2 regions of the Irregularibacter muris genome follow, and region 1 is predicted to be linked to the other one. Evidence: riboswitches for the same ligand, from Rfam matches in the RefSeq annotation. Region 1 holds a riboswitch; the other holds the start of a gene.
The links. Region 1 has a riboswitch for FMN ahead of NSA47_RS10320 (ECF transporter S component). Riboswitches for the same ligand answer to the same signal wherever they lie in the genome.
Positions count from the first base shown of each region.

Region 1 (6,576 bases):
GGGTAACAAGGATAAGGGAAATGGTGGAGATGGGTATTAATGTGGCAACAGCTCAAGATACCATTTGCGATGGTTTTCATCTTTATGGTACAGGTGACCCCTTAGATTATGGATTGATTTGTGCATATACGGCTCAATACAATACACCTAAGACGGCAAGAATAGTATTTGATATGCTAACAAAAAATTCTGCTAGAATTTTTGCTCCCGAGGAGAAGTATGGTATAGAGGTAGGAAATGTTGCAGATTTAAATATCATTGATGCCCCTAATGTTCAAGAAGCTTTACGTCTTAGAGCATCTAGACCCTATATAATTAAAAAAGGAAAAATCATAGGAAGTTTTGAAAGAAAACAAGTTTTATTCTAGCCAATGGGAAATATAAAAAAGTGAATAGCCTAACTGAAAAACCAGGAATGCCTCCTGGTTTTTTTATTGAAACTTTAAAAACAAGAAGGAAAATTCATAAAAGATTAGAATTAATATAAGAGATAGAATACAACTAAGGAGGGAAAAAATGAGGATTTTTGACAGGAAATTTATGCAGTATCAATTGGCCTATGGAATTTGGTATAATTTAAGTTCTCGATTTTTATTTGTAGGAATGATTTTTGCTGTGATTAGCTTCTTTTCTGACTCCATTCTTTATTTATTAGCCATTCCTATGCTCTACATTTATGGATATTTTCGTCTACAATATCTATTAAATGCCAAGGATAGCGTTTATGAAAAAAGGATGGAAAAGCAATACAAATTTTATGAAAGGAAAAACTTGAAAGCCCAAGGACAGGTGACCTATCAAATAGAAAAGCTTTTATTTGCCGTAGAGTTAGGGAAAATAGAGGCAAAACAAGCCATAGAGGATGTAAAGGAAATATTAGAAATAAGACCTAAACTTCAAAGGATTATTAAGGGTATTCTATTAAGTCTATATTTGGTGGCTAAGGAAGAGGACAATACAGAAATTCCTCAGGATTTAATAGATAATCTCCATGAGGTTCTAAAGGAGGAAGAAAACCCCAATGCTTTGGTAGATCATGTACGAATGGCTTTAAAGTTAGAAAAATATGACCTAGCGATTAAACTTATAGAAAAGGCAGAGGAGAGAAAGAAGATTTACAAAAAACAAAGAATACCTGTATACCGATCTATGTATAAAGTCCTACAGGTTTCCTTGCCCTATTATAAGACCATTGCCTATTTTAAAAGTGGAGAGAAAGAAAAAGCTTTAGATCAATTGGAACTTACTCTAAGAAGAGCACAATCCCAAAAATTAAGAAAAGAAATAAAACAAGAAGTAGAAGGGATGGGAATCATATGATTTTAATACGCAACGCTAAGATTTGGACGATGAGCGGAGAGATTATCCAAGAGGGAAGTATTTTAATAGAAAAGGGGAAGATCAAAGAAGTAGGACAGGATGTGGTGGCCCCCTTAGATGCCAAGATCATTGATGCTGAAGGTGGCAATATCCTACCGGGATTTATAGAAGCCCATTGTCATATCGGACTATTTGAAGATGGTTTGGGATTTGAGGGAGAAGATGGTAATGAAATGACCCACCCCATCACCCCTAATCTCCGAGCTATAGATGCTATTAATCCTATGGACAGAAGTTTTCAAGAAGCCAGAGAAAATGGCATCACCACTTGCATTACAGGTCCTGGGAGTACCAATGTAATTGGAGGACAATTTGCAGCAGTAAAAACCTATGGACAAAGAGTAGAGGACATGCTTTTAAAAGAGCCCATAGCGATGAAATGTGCCTTTGGAGAAAACCCTAAGAGAGTATATAGCTCTCAGAAAAAAAGTCCCGTCACAAGAATGGCTACAGCAGCCCTGCTAAGAGAAGCCTTGATGGAAGCCAAGGAATATGCAAAGAAAAAAGAAAGGGCAGAAAGTGAAAAGGATCAGCCAAAATGGGATATGAAGATGGAAAGCCTAGTGAAGGTATTAAATAAGGAAATTCCCTTAAAGGCCCATGCCCATCGTGCCGATGATATTTTAACAGCCATTCGAGTAGCCAAGGAATTTGATGTGAATATGACCTTAGATCATTGTACAGAGGGACATTTAATTGCAGACATTATCAAAGAAGAAGGTTTAGATGCTATTGTAGGACCAACTTTAAGTAGTCGTTCCAAGATAGAATTAAATAATCTTACCTTTAAGACTCCAGAGGTTCTAAACAAAAAGGGAGTCAGAATAGCCCTAACTACTGATCATCCTGTTGTGCCCGTGCAATATTTACCCGTATGTGCAGCCCTGGCCACTCGAGAAGGAATGGAAGAGCTAGAGGCTTTGAGAGCTATTACTTTATATCCAGCCCAAATCGTAGGGATAGAGGATCGTGTGGGCAGTATAGAAGTAGGTAAAGATGCGGATTTAGTATTGATAAAAGATCATCCCTTGGATTTTAGGAGTAAAGTGAGGATGACGATAATTAATGGAGAAGTGGTTTATGATCGTGGGGAAATAGCATAAGGAAAAGAGATAAACAAAATGAAATCCAATTTTTTCTTGATTCCTATGCATAGAAATGACCTCTCCTATTTATACTATCCTATAGGGAGGTGTATCCCAGTGGATCATGAAAGAGCAGTAAAGATTATGAATTCCCTAGAAAATATCAATGTTACCTATAATGGTGATTCTGTATGGATTGAAGGGATAGATCATGAAAGCCAAGAGGTCCAAGTGACTATTTTATGTACCCATGAAATGACTAGGGTGCCTATTAACCAGCTAAAAGAAATTGGACCTGTATCGGGAATGATTTAGCTAGAAAAAACAATGGCAAGAACTATTCTGTCAATAAAATAACGAAAACACTTGAACATTTTATTTTTTGTGATATAATAAGTTTGAAAATAAATAATAAGTATCTTCAGGGCAGGGTGAAATTCCCGACCGGCGGTTATAGTCCGCGAGCCACGAGAGTGGTTGACTTGGTGCAACTCCAAGACCGACAGTAAAGTCTGGATGGAAGAGGGTATTGATTAATCATGCCATTTATGTATGCTCCTGAAGAAGTTCAGGGGCATTTTTGATTGAAGAAAGTACTTTCTTTAATCAAAAAAGGTGATGGATTATCACCTTTAAGTGGGCATGATGCACACACTCTTTACCTTTAGACCTGAAGCAATATTCTAAAGGAGGAAAGATAATGAAACAGGTAACTTTATCCAATCAATCATCAAGTTTGTCAGCCACCAATAGAATGGTGAAAATCTCTGTTTTGTCGGTCATTGCTTTTATTATTATGCTTTTTGAAATGGTGGTACCTTTTTTTCCAGCATTCTTAAAAATGGATTTTAGCGATGTACCTGCACTATTGGGTTCCTTTGCCCTAGGTCCTGTGGCTGGGGTGATTATCCAACTACTTAAAAACATACTTCACATTGTACTGAGAGGAACGAGTACAGCGGGAGTTGGAGAGCTTTCAAATTTCATTGTAGGTGGAATGTTTGTATTTACAGCAGGATCTATCTACAAAATGAACAAGAATAAAAAATATGCTATGATAGGTATGATAGTGGCTACTATTGTGATGTCAGCTGTAGGGATTTTAACAAATCTATATCTGGTTGTTCCTTTTTATTCCAAAGCTATGGGTATTCCTTTAGATGCCATCGTTAATATGGGTACCGTAGCAAATGCAAGAATTATCGACTTGAAGACTTTGATTATATATGGAGTAACTCCTTTCAACATCATAAAGGGAGTGGCTATTTCTATCGTGGTGACTTTGATCTATAAAAAATTAACACCAATTTTGCATAAATAAGAAGAATGGGTGTAGATAAAATATAAGCACAAAATTAGGCAGCTTAGGTAAGTATAATTACTTACCTAAGCTGCCTAATTTTGTTTTAGTTTTAAAATTCAAGATCCAGTTGACTAATCAATTGTTCCATGACAATTCTTTTTTCCTGAAGTACCTTTCGAATTAAATCTAATTTTTCTTCTGATATCCTATATAGTGGAAAACTCACACTTATCGCAGCGATAACTCTGCCTTTTTTTCTTAGGGGTGTTGCTAAACAACCTGTATCCTTATTGACTTCCTCCCACTCATAGGCTATTTCTTCACTTCTTATTTTCTCTATCTGGTCTAATAATTTATCAAGATTTGTTATTGTATGGGATGTGATAGGTTTCAATTTATTTTTATAATAATTTTTTATTTCCTCATTAGTATGTCCTGATAGCAATGCTTTCCCCAAAGCGGTAGCATACGCAGGCAATTTACTTCCCACAGTGGAAACTAAGTTAATAGGCTGTTCGGAGTCCACCTTAGCTAAATAAAATACATCATGATCAATTAATATGCCCAGCTGACACACTTCATTACAAACATTTACGATATCATTCATTTCACCTTTTATAATGTCTATGCTGCTAGAATTTGAGGAAAGAGATGAACCAAGTATAAAAGATTTTATGCCTATCTTTATTTGGATGTATTTTCATCAAGACTTATATAATTTTTAACTAACAAAGTTTGAAGAATTGGTGAAATAGTGCTTTTAGGGGAATTGATTTTTTCGGATAATTCGCTAAGGGTAAGTCCATTTAAATACTCGTTAAGAGCCTCAAGGATATTAATAACCCGAATTGTAGGATTATGTAATGGTTTGTTAGTTTTTTCCATATAACCACCCCAGATAATAAAATTTAAGTAGGATCATTGTCTTTCTTCCTTTCTATTAATTTCAATATATTCTTATTTTAAATTATTCCAAATTAGATTTTGAAATAAAAAGTATTATATAAAAATATTACTCAAATAAATTATAGAATATAGTGCAACTTTCTGTAACTTTCTAATCAGCTAGTTGAACTAATGAAATTCTTAATATTATGGGGAGAATTTTAAAAATTATCTAGTAGAAATAAATGAGCTTATAAGTACAAGATTATAATGAAACTTATATTATGTCAATAAAAGAAATGAAAGGTTAGTTTCAGTGCATTATTACGATAAGATTGCCTACTAAATAATCTATTTTATCCATTCATGGTAATGCAAATATAAAATATTTATGAAAATTTTGCAAGAATATAGTTTATGAAAAATCTTAATAGAAGTTAAAAGAAAGAGGTGAGTAGAGAAAGTAAAGGAAATTTTTACTTAAAGAAAGATTTCTGAATGTTTTGGATTCCTGTTGACATCGTTATCATCAGATGTTAAAATATAATCGATATTTGTAAATGTGAACGTAATTCGTATATAGGAATGAAATGGCTTTGTGAAATAGGGGAAGTTCGAAATGCTAAGAGGGGATAATGGGCTATGTTGAGATGTTATTGATTTTCTAATTGGAAAAGGAGGATATCCAGTAAAGGTAATCTTGAGTATAAAAGCTTTTTATTCGGTAAGGCATAACCTTTCATTTGTGTATTCTACATACCTAAACTTTGAAACAGTGGATAGAATATAAATCCAAGTTCTTAAGATTAACTTTTGATTTTAAGGAGTTTTCCAGGAATTAATAACATTTCTAGCATAATAAAAATATATTAAAGGGGGCGAAGAGGGAAACAGTTTTTTTCATATTAGGTATTTATTTGCATAGACATAAGAATTAAAAAAACTGCTATAAAAAATCAGGCTTTAAGAATTTTATGTAGTTCTAGTATGTGTCTGGGGAACAGCGGTATTATGAATCAGAGGAAATGGGTTCCACTGCTTCATAAAGGCAAGAATTATAAAGGGAAAAAGCTATGCAAAAGTATGATAAAAGGGGGAAATGTTATGGGAAAGAGAGCATTAAGTATTCTGGTAATTATGACTATAGTTGCTACTCTAATGACTGGCTGTGGGACAAGCAAAGCAGATGGGAATGCAGTAGGTAAAGGACAAGGGGATGGAAAAACTTACGAAATCAATATTGGTATTCATACAAGTAAAGGTTCTAATGAAAACTTTACACTGGAAAGGTTTAAAGAGTTACTGGAGGAACGTTCTGAGGGCGCATTTAAGGTTAACCTTTTTCCTAATGGATCTTTGGGTACCGAACTTGAAAATCTAGAACAGATTAAAACGGGTGAAATTCAGATGGGGCTTTTTGGAGATAATCTAACCGGACAGCTTGCCAGTGAATTTGATCCTACGATTATTCCTTTCCTTTATGAGGATTTAGAAGATGTATATGCTGTATGGAATAGTAAAATAGGAGAATTGATTAATGATGCTGTAGAAGAAAGAGGAAATCAAATGGTAGTAACCGTTCAAAGTCGTGGGACTAGAAAATTAACTACCAGTAAAGAGGTTAAAACACCAGCAGATGTTGCCGGATTAAAAGTTAGGATTCCTGAAATTTCCTCATGGGTAACGGTATGGAAAGGATTAGGCGCTAATCCTACACCAATTAACTTGAACGAGGTTTATAGTGCATTACAGACTGGCATAGTAGATGGACAGGAGAATCCTTATGAACTTATTTATACAAATAAGTTCTATGAAGTAAATAAAAACATTGTTCTGACAGATCACATTAGTGGAATCTTTAAATGGACGATTAACAAGGATTTTTATAATAGCCTTCCAGAAGATTTGCAGAAGTTGCTAATG
Region 1 is NZ_JANKAS010000009.1:25,985-32,560, reverse strand. It holds gene NSA47_RS10340 (amidohydrolase family protein) at 1-368, shown strand, start outside; gene NSA47_RS10335 (hypothetical protein) at 517-1,320, shown strand; gene NSA47_RS10330 (amidohydrolase) at 1,317-2,483, shown strand; gene NSA47_RS10325 (H-type small acid-soluble spore protein) at 2,583-2,780, shown strand; FMN riboswitch at 2,879-2,997, shown strand; gene NSA47_RS10320 (ECF transporter S component) at 3,166-3,786, shown strand; gene NSA47_RS10315 (IclR family transcriptional regulator) at 3,878-4,387, opposite strand; gene NSA47_RS10310 (helix-turn-helix domain-containing protein) at 4,453-4,653, opposite strand; gene NSA47_RS10305 (TRAP transporter substrate-binding protein) at 5,758-6,576, shown strand, end outside.

Region 2 (6,576 bases), on a different contig from region 1:
ACTGATAAAAGTCCTTCAATTAATTCATCTAATCTTTCGATTTCTTTTTCATTTTCCTGATGTATAATGGTATCCAACTGATTTAATTTGGCCTTTTTCTTTAAATCCATAATTTTTTCATGGAGCTCTTCCAGATCCACATTTTTATTCTCATAAATGACCTCATCAATATGTTGGGATAACTCATCAAAGAGATTTCCCCACTCTTTATAGGCTGATAGTATGGGCTTAGGTAATAAAATAAGATAGTTTACTGCAAGGGCAATGGCGATGCCCGCCGTAGTATCAATAATACGATTGATACTATAGGGAAGAGGATCGACTGAATGGCTTGTCATGATAGAAATGAATACCACACAGGCAATAACAATAGATCCCTGCCATTTTAAAAGATTGCATATATAAATTGTGAGAACAATGCCTATACTGATTAATAGGATACTGTCGGGGGATATTAGAGCAAATAGATAGCCTATTAAGGCCCCGGCCGTCGTACCAAAGACTCTTTCCTTCCCCTTTTTAAAAGAAGTACTAAAGGTCTCCTGCATAGTAATAATGGCAGCAATGGCTGCAAAAAAACCAGAGTTATCCGTTAAAAACCTGCCTAAAATAGTACACAGAGCAACTGCGATGGCTGTTTTTATAATTCTTGCACCTATTTTCATTTTTTTCACCTTTTCATAAAGTAAACTGTATTTAAAGAGCATAACAGGTTAATTGAATGCTATAATACATTATAATCAAAATATCAAGACAATCAACCTGGAGTTATATAGAAAGTTTTACAAAATAAAGTAATTGATTTTAACTATCATTTATGGTACTATATAATAGTTAATTAAATAGCGTATAAATGTGTGCCCATAGCTCAGCTGGATAGAGTGTCTGACTACGAATCAGAAGGTCGGGAGTTCGAATCTCTCTGGGCACACCATTTTTCATTTTATTTTTAAAAAACTTATTATGTGCCCGTAGCTCAGCAGGATAGAGCAACGGTTTCCTAAACCGTGTGCCGGAGGTTCGAATCCTCTCGGGCGCACCATTTTTTTATATTTTTCTATTTTATACTTTTCTATTCACAAGTATGGCAATAGCTTCTATCTTGTACAAGCAGGTGAGACCATGAGAAAATATATGGAGTTGGCTATAAAAGAAGCAAAAAAGGCCTTTGCCAAAGCAGAAGTGCCTATTGGTGCTGTACTGGTAAAAAATGATGAAGTGATAGCCACTGCCCATAATCTAAAAGAGATCAACAATGATCCCACCGCCCATGCTGAAATCTTAGTTATTCAAGAGGGCGCCCAAAGACTCCATACATGGCGATTAGAGGATTGTGATCTATATGTGACCGTGGAACCCTGTGCTATGTGTGCAGGAGCCATTGTACAATCCCGTATAAGGAGACTTATTATAGGGGCCATGGAGCCAAAGTTTGGAGCAGCAGGGTCTATTGTAAATATTGTTAATCATCCTAAGTTTAATCATAGAGTGGAAGTTTTTGAAGGGATTATGGAAGAAGAATGTTCCCAATTGATGAAGGATTTTTTTCTCTTATTAAGGGAAAAAAGAAACAAGTAAGTAGCCAAGGCCGCTCAAGTGAAATAGGAAGATTTGGGCCCTTGCCAGCAAGACAAACATTCCTATTTCGAGATAAATGGAGAAACAGGGGAGTTGAGTTCAATGGGCTTAACTCAAAATTCACCGGATCAATTGCTTTGAAAATGCGAAAAACCCTTGAACTTATGTAAATTTTCGGGATTTTAAAAATTTAAGTTTTTAGCGATTTCTACGGTTTTTCTACACTTTGCCTTGACTTCTATGAAAAGGCCCTGTGTATTAAAATAAAATACGGAGGTGTATCGAAGTGGTCATAACGAGCCTGACTCGAAATCAGGTTGTCCTCACGGGCACGAGAGTTCGAATCTCTCCGCCTCCGCCATGAGCCTGTTTGCGGTCAATGTCCGCAACAGGCTCTTCCTTTTTTTGAGTTTTTTACGCTCTCTTTGGAGGGCGTCTTTCCTTCTTGCATAGAAATGGATATGTCTGAATCTTTGTTATATAAGACTTTGCTGTATTCTGATAAAGTATCTCGTAGACAATCATTAAGCTGCTCCAAGTCCAGTAGGTTCTGTCACTCGGTTTCTTTCAAATATTCCATCTATTTTATCGACAGTAATGCTTCGAGCGAGAGAACCACTAGCGTGAAAAAATATCACCGTTGTGGGTCTGGAATTATACGCTACACATAAAGCGTAATTTATCCAACCATTTATTCTCTATTGTGGATGCACCCTACAACTGTAGCTAAAATGCCCTCTACTGAAAAACTTGTATCGTTGCACCGGTGGCGTAAGGCTTCAATTATTGAAAGCTGATGGTAGGGATTGGGTAGAAAATGTACGAAAGAATACCCCTGAAATGTTTGCTTAATGGCTGAAAATAAACAAAGAGAATATTCAAAATGGACGTTTCTACTTAACTAGATTGCTCTCTGACTTCACCAAATAAACTGTTTTGTTGACAGGTTTAACAATCCATAGTATAATAATGCCAATTGAATAAGATCTTCGGGGCAGGGTGAAATTCCCGACCGGTGGTACAGCCCACGAACCGCAAGGTTGATTCGGTGAGATTCCGAAGCCGACAGTATAGTCTGATAGTAGAAGATAAAGGAAGAATCGCGTTTTTGCGTGGATATTTGAATTTATGCTCTGAAATGAATGATCATTTCAGAGCTTTTGTTTTTGTATCCATGCAGCATAATTGCGATTAGCTCTATAAAAATGCCTTGAACAATTGTGTGTTCAAGGCATTTTTTATAGCATAACTTCCTAATTTGTACGCGGTAAAATCATTGTGAAATTTTCCTGCCCTGAACGTCTCGTTCAGGGCATTTTTCATTCTAAGGAGGTGCTATATGGATGAAATAGCATATATGTATCATGCAATTCAACTTGCAAGGAAAGGTTGCGGATGGGTAAACCCGAACCCCATGGTGGGTGCAGTGATTGTGAAGGACGGCAAGATCATCGGGCAGGGCTACCACAAAAAATATGGAGAGCTCCACGCAGAACGAAACGCACTGGAAAACTGCCAGACACCGGCAATTGGCGCAACCCTTTATGTGACGCTGGAACCCTGCTGTCATCATGGAAGAACGCCCCCCTGTACTGAAGCAATCATTGAAAGCGGCATCAGTCGTGTGGTAGTCGGTTCTTATGATCCCAATCCGCTGGTTGCCGGGAAAGGCATTGGAATTCTGCGCTCTCATGGCATTGAGGTAATGGAGAATGTTGTAAGGGATGAATGCGACAAGCTTAACAAAAGCTTTTTCCATTATATTCAAAATAGAACACCCTATGTGGTCATGAAATATGCGATGACCATGGACGGAAAAATCGCCACCCATACTGGTAGATCCCAATGGATTACCGGCTCGACGGCACGCCAGCGTGTGCATGAAGATCGGCACCGTTATTCTGCCATCATGGTTGGTGTAGGCACTATTCTTGAGGATGATCCCATGCTGAACTGTCGGCTGGAGAATGGCAGGAATCCGCTACGCATCATCTGCGATACCAGCCTGAGAACGCCGTTGCAAGCAAAAGTTGTCACAACAACCGATACCGCTTCTACCCTCATCGCTACGGCCATGACAGATACAAATAGGCACCAGCCGTATTTGGATGCAGGCTGTGAGATTATGGTAATTCCCCAAAAGGATAATCACATTGATTTAAACAGCTTGATGCAAAGATTGGGTGAAAAGCAGATTGATAGCCTCTTGCTGGAAGGCGGAGGTACCCTGAATTGGTCAGCCTTGCAAAGCTGCATTGTGAATAAGGTGCAGGCGTATGTTGCTCCAAAGCTTTTTGGTGGCAGCGGAAAAACTCCCGTAGAGGGTTTGGGCGTTGACCATCCAGAAAGAGCTTTTCTACTAAGCAAGCCGATCATCACACAGATTGATGAAGATATTTTGTTAGAAAGCGAGGTGATTTGGTGTTTACAGGAATCATAGAAGAAATCGGGAAAATACAAGGCATACAAAAAGGGACAAGTTCGGCCATCCTATCGGTTCAGGCATCGGAGATCATGGAGGATGTCTATCTTGGTGACAGTATTGCAGTAAATGGAGTCTGCCTTACAGTTACGTCCATTTCCCCAAACGGCTTTACTGCTGATGTGATGCATGAAACCTTAAACCGTTCCTCCCTTGGAAACTTGCGGATAGGAAACCCTGTTAATCTGGAACGGGCTATGCCCGCAAACGGCAGATTTGGCGGACATATTATTACTGGGCATATCGATGGCACCGGCACGATTCTGGATATTCGCAGAGATGATAACTCCCTTTGGTACATAATCAAAACGCCCTTACTAATTATTCGTTACATCATTGAGAAAGGCTCAATTGCTATTGACGGTATCAGTCTGACCGTAGCAAGGGTGTATAAGGACAGCTTCAGCGTTTCCATCATACCGCATACGGCTTCATCAACAACGCTATCTAGCCGACGTGTTGGGGATTTAGTTAATTTGGAAAATGACTGCATTGGAAAATATGTGGAATGCCTGATGGGAAAAGAATCGCAAAACAACAATATTACAGCCGAGTTTCTTACAAAATACGGCTTTTAGGAGGAATCAAAATGTTTCAATTTAGCACGATCGAAGAGGCGTTAGAAGATCTCCGTCTTGGAAAAATTATTCTGGTTATAGACGATGAGGACAGAGAAAACGAAGGCGATTTTATCTGCGCCGCTGAGTTTGCCACCACCGAGAACGTGAATTTTATGGCTATTCATGGGAAAGGTTTGATTTGTATGCCTATAAGTGAAGAGCTTTGCCAAAAGCTGCAATTTCCCCAAATGGTCACCGACAACAAGGATAACCACGAAACAGCGTTTACGGTATCCATTGACCATGTGGATACCGTCACGGGTATTTCGGCGGCAGAACGAAGCATCACCGCCTTGAAATGCATAGCGGATGAAAGCAAACCGGAGGACTTTCGCCGCCCTGGTCATATGTTTCCACTCCTTGCAAAGAAAAATGGCGTACTTGAGCGAAACGGACATACTGAAGCCACTGTGGATTTGATGCGGCTGGCTGGTTTAAAGGAATGCGGTCTTTGCTGCGAGATTATGCGGGAAGATGGAACCATGATGCGTACGCCGGAGCTGATGGAGCTGGCGCAGAAATGGAGCCTTAAAATGATTACCATCAAAGCTCTGCAGGAATACCGTAAGAGAAATGAAAAGTTTGCCGAGCAGGTAACCTGTACCTCTCTACCTACAAAGTATGGGAATTTCAAAGTTTACGGATACATCAGCAAGCTCAACGGGGAGCATCATGTGGCGCTGGTCAAGGGTAAGATTGGTGATGGAGAGAATTTGTTATGCCGTGTTCATTCCGAGTGCCTAACTGGAGATACGTTCGGCTCCACGCGCTGTGATTGCGGTCAGCAGTTTGCGGCAGCCATGATGCAAATTGAAAAAGAAGGACGGGGAATTCTGCTTTACATGCGTCAGGAGGGTCGTGGTATTGGTCTGATTAATAAACTGCGCGCCTATGCGCTTCAGGACCAAGGCATGGATACTTTGGAAGCGAATCTTGCCCTTGGCTTTCCGGGAGATATGCGGGAATATTTCATCGGTGCACAGATTTTGCATGACCTTGGAGCCAAGACCTTGCGCCTACTCACCAATAATCCGGATAAGGTTTATCAGCTTTCCGAGTTCGGCATAGAAATCACTGAGCGTGTTCCGATTCAAATGGACGCTACTGATCATGACTTATTCTATCTGGAAACTAAGCAGAAAAAAATGGGCCATATTTTACATTATTAAGTGAAAAAGGAGATTATAACAATGAAAACTTTTGAAGGTAAACTTGTATCCAAGGACATTCGAATGGGTATTGTTGTCGCACGGTTTAATGAATTTATTACAAGCAAGCTGCTGAGTGGCGCTCTTGATGGGTTGAAACGTCATGAGGTCAGTGAGGACAGCATTGATATTGCATGGGTTCCCGGAGCATTTGAAATTCCGCTCATTGCTTCTAAAATGGCGAAAAGTGGAAAATATGACGCAGTCATCTGCCTTGGTGCCGTGATTCGTGGCAACACCACCCACTATGACTATGTGTGCAGCGAGATATCCAAGGGTATCGCGCATGTATCCCTGAACAGCGATATTCCGGTCATGTTCGGCGTGTTGACAACAGAAAATATTGAGCAGGCGATTGAACGGGCTGGCACTAAGGCTGGAAACAAGGGCTTCGACTGTGCGGTTGGCGCAATTGAAATGGTAAACCTGATTCGAGAGATGCAAGGCCTATATGGCGAATTTGATTTTTGATTATGATGGTATCTTAATAAAGAATGAACATTTTGATAAATTACGCTTTATGAAGCTAAGTACAATTCACGCCTCCTTTGGCTCATTCTATTATGCTATAAAAGAAATTGAAGGAAACTGGTATAAGATACCTTATCTTGAATAAGAACACACCATAGCATAGAATGATATTGGATATGAAGTTGAAATTTCTAACTGGGAATGGCTTCATGGTACT
Region 2 is NZ_JANKAS010000016.1:19,419-25,994, forward strand. It holds gene NSA47_RS13330 (FUSC family protein) at 1-665, opposite strand, end outside; tRNA gene NSA47_RS13335 (tRNA-Arg) at 858-934, shown strand; tRNA gene NSA47_RS13340 (tRNA-Arg) at 966-1,042, shown strand; gene tadA (tRNA adenosine(34) deaminase TadA) at 1,123-1,578, shown strand; tRNA gene NSA47_RS13350 (tRNA-Ser) at 1,851-1,939, shown strand; FMN riboswitch at 2,560-2,672, shown strand; gene ribD (bifunctional diaminohydroxyphosphoribosylaminopyrimidine deaminase/5-amino-6-(5-phosphoribosylamino)uracil reductase RibD) at 2,918-4,018, shown strand; gene NSA47_RS13360 (riboflavin synthase) at 4,000-4,638, shown strand; gene NSA47_RS13365 (bifunctional 3,4-dihydroxy-2-butanone-4-phosphate synthase/GTP cyclohydrolase II) at 4,650-5,849, shown strand; gene ribH (6,7-dimethyl-8-ribityllumazine synthase) at 5,871-6,359, shown strand.
Region 2: it holds a riboswitch for FMN, as region 1 does, so the genes downstream of both, ribD (bifunctional diaminohydroxyphosphoribosylaminopyrimidine deaminase/5-amino-6-(5-phosphoribosylamino)uracil reductase RibD) here and NSA47_RS10320 (ECF transporter S component) in region 1, are expected to answer to the same signal.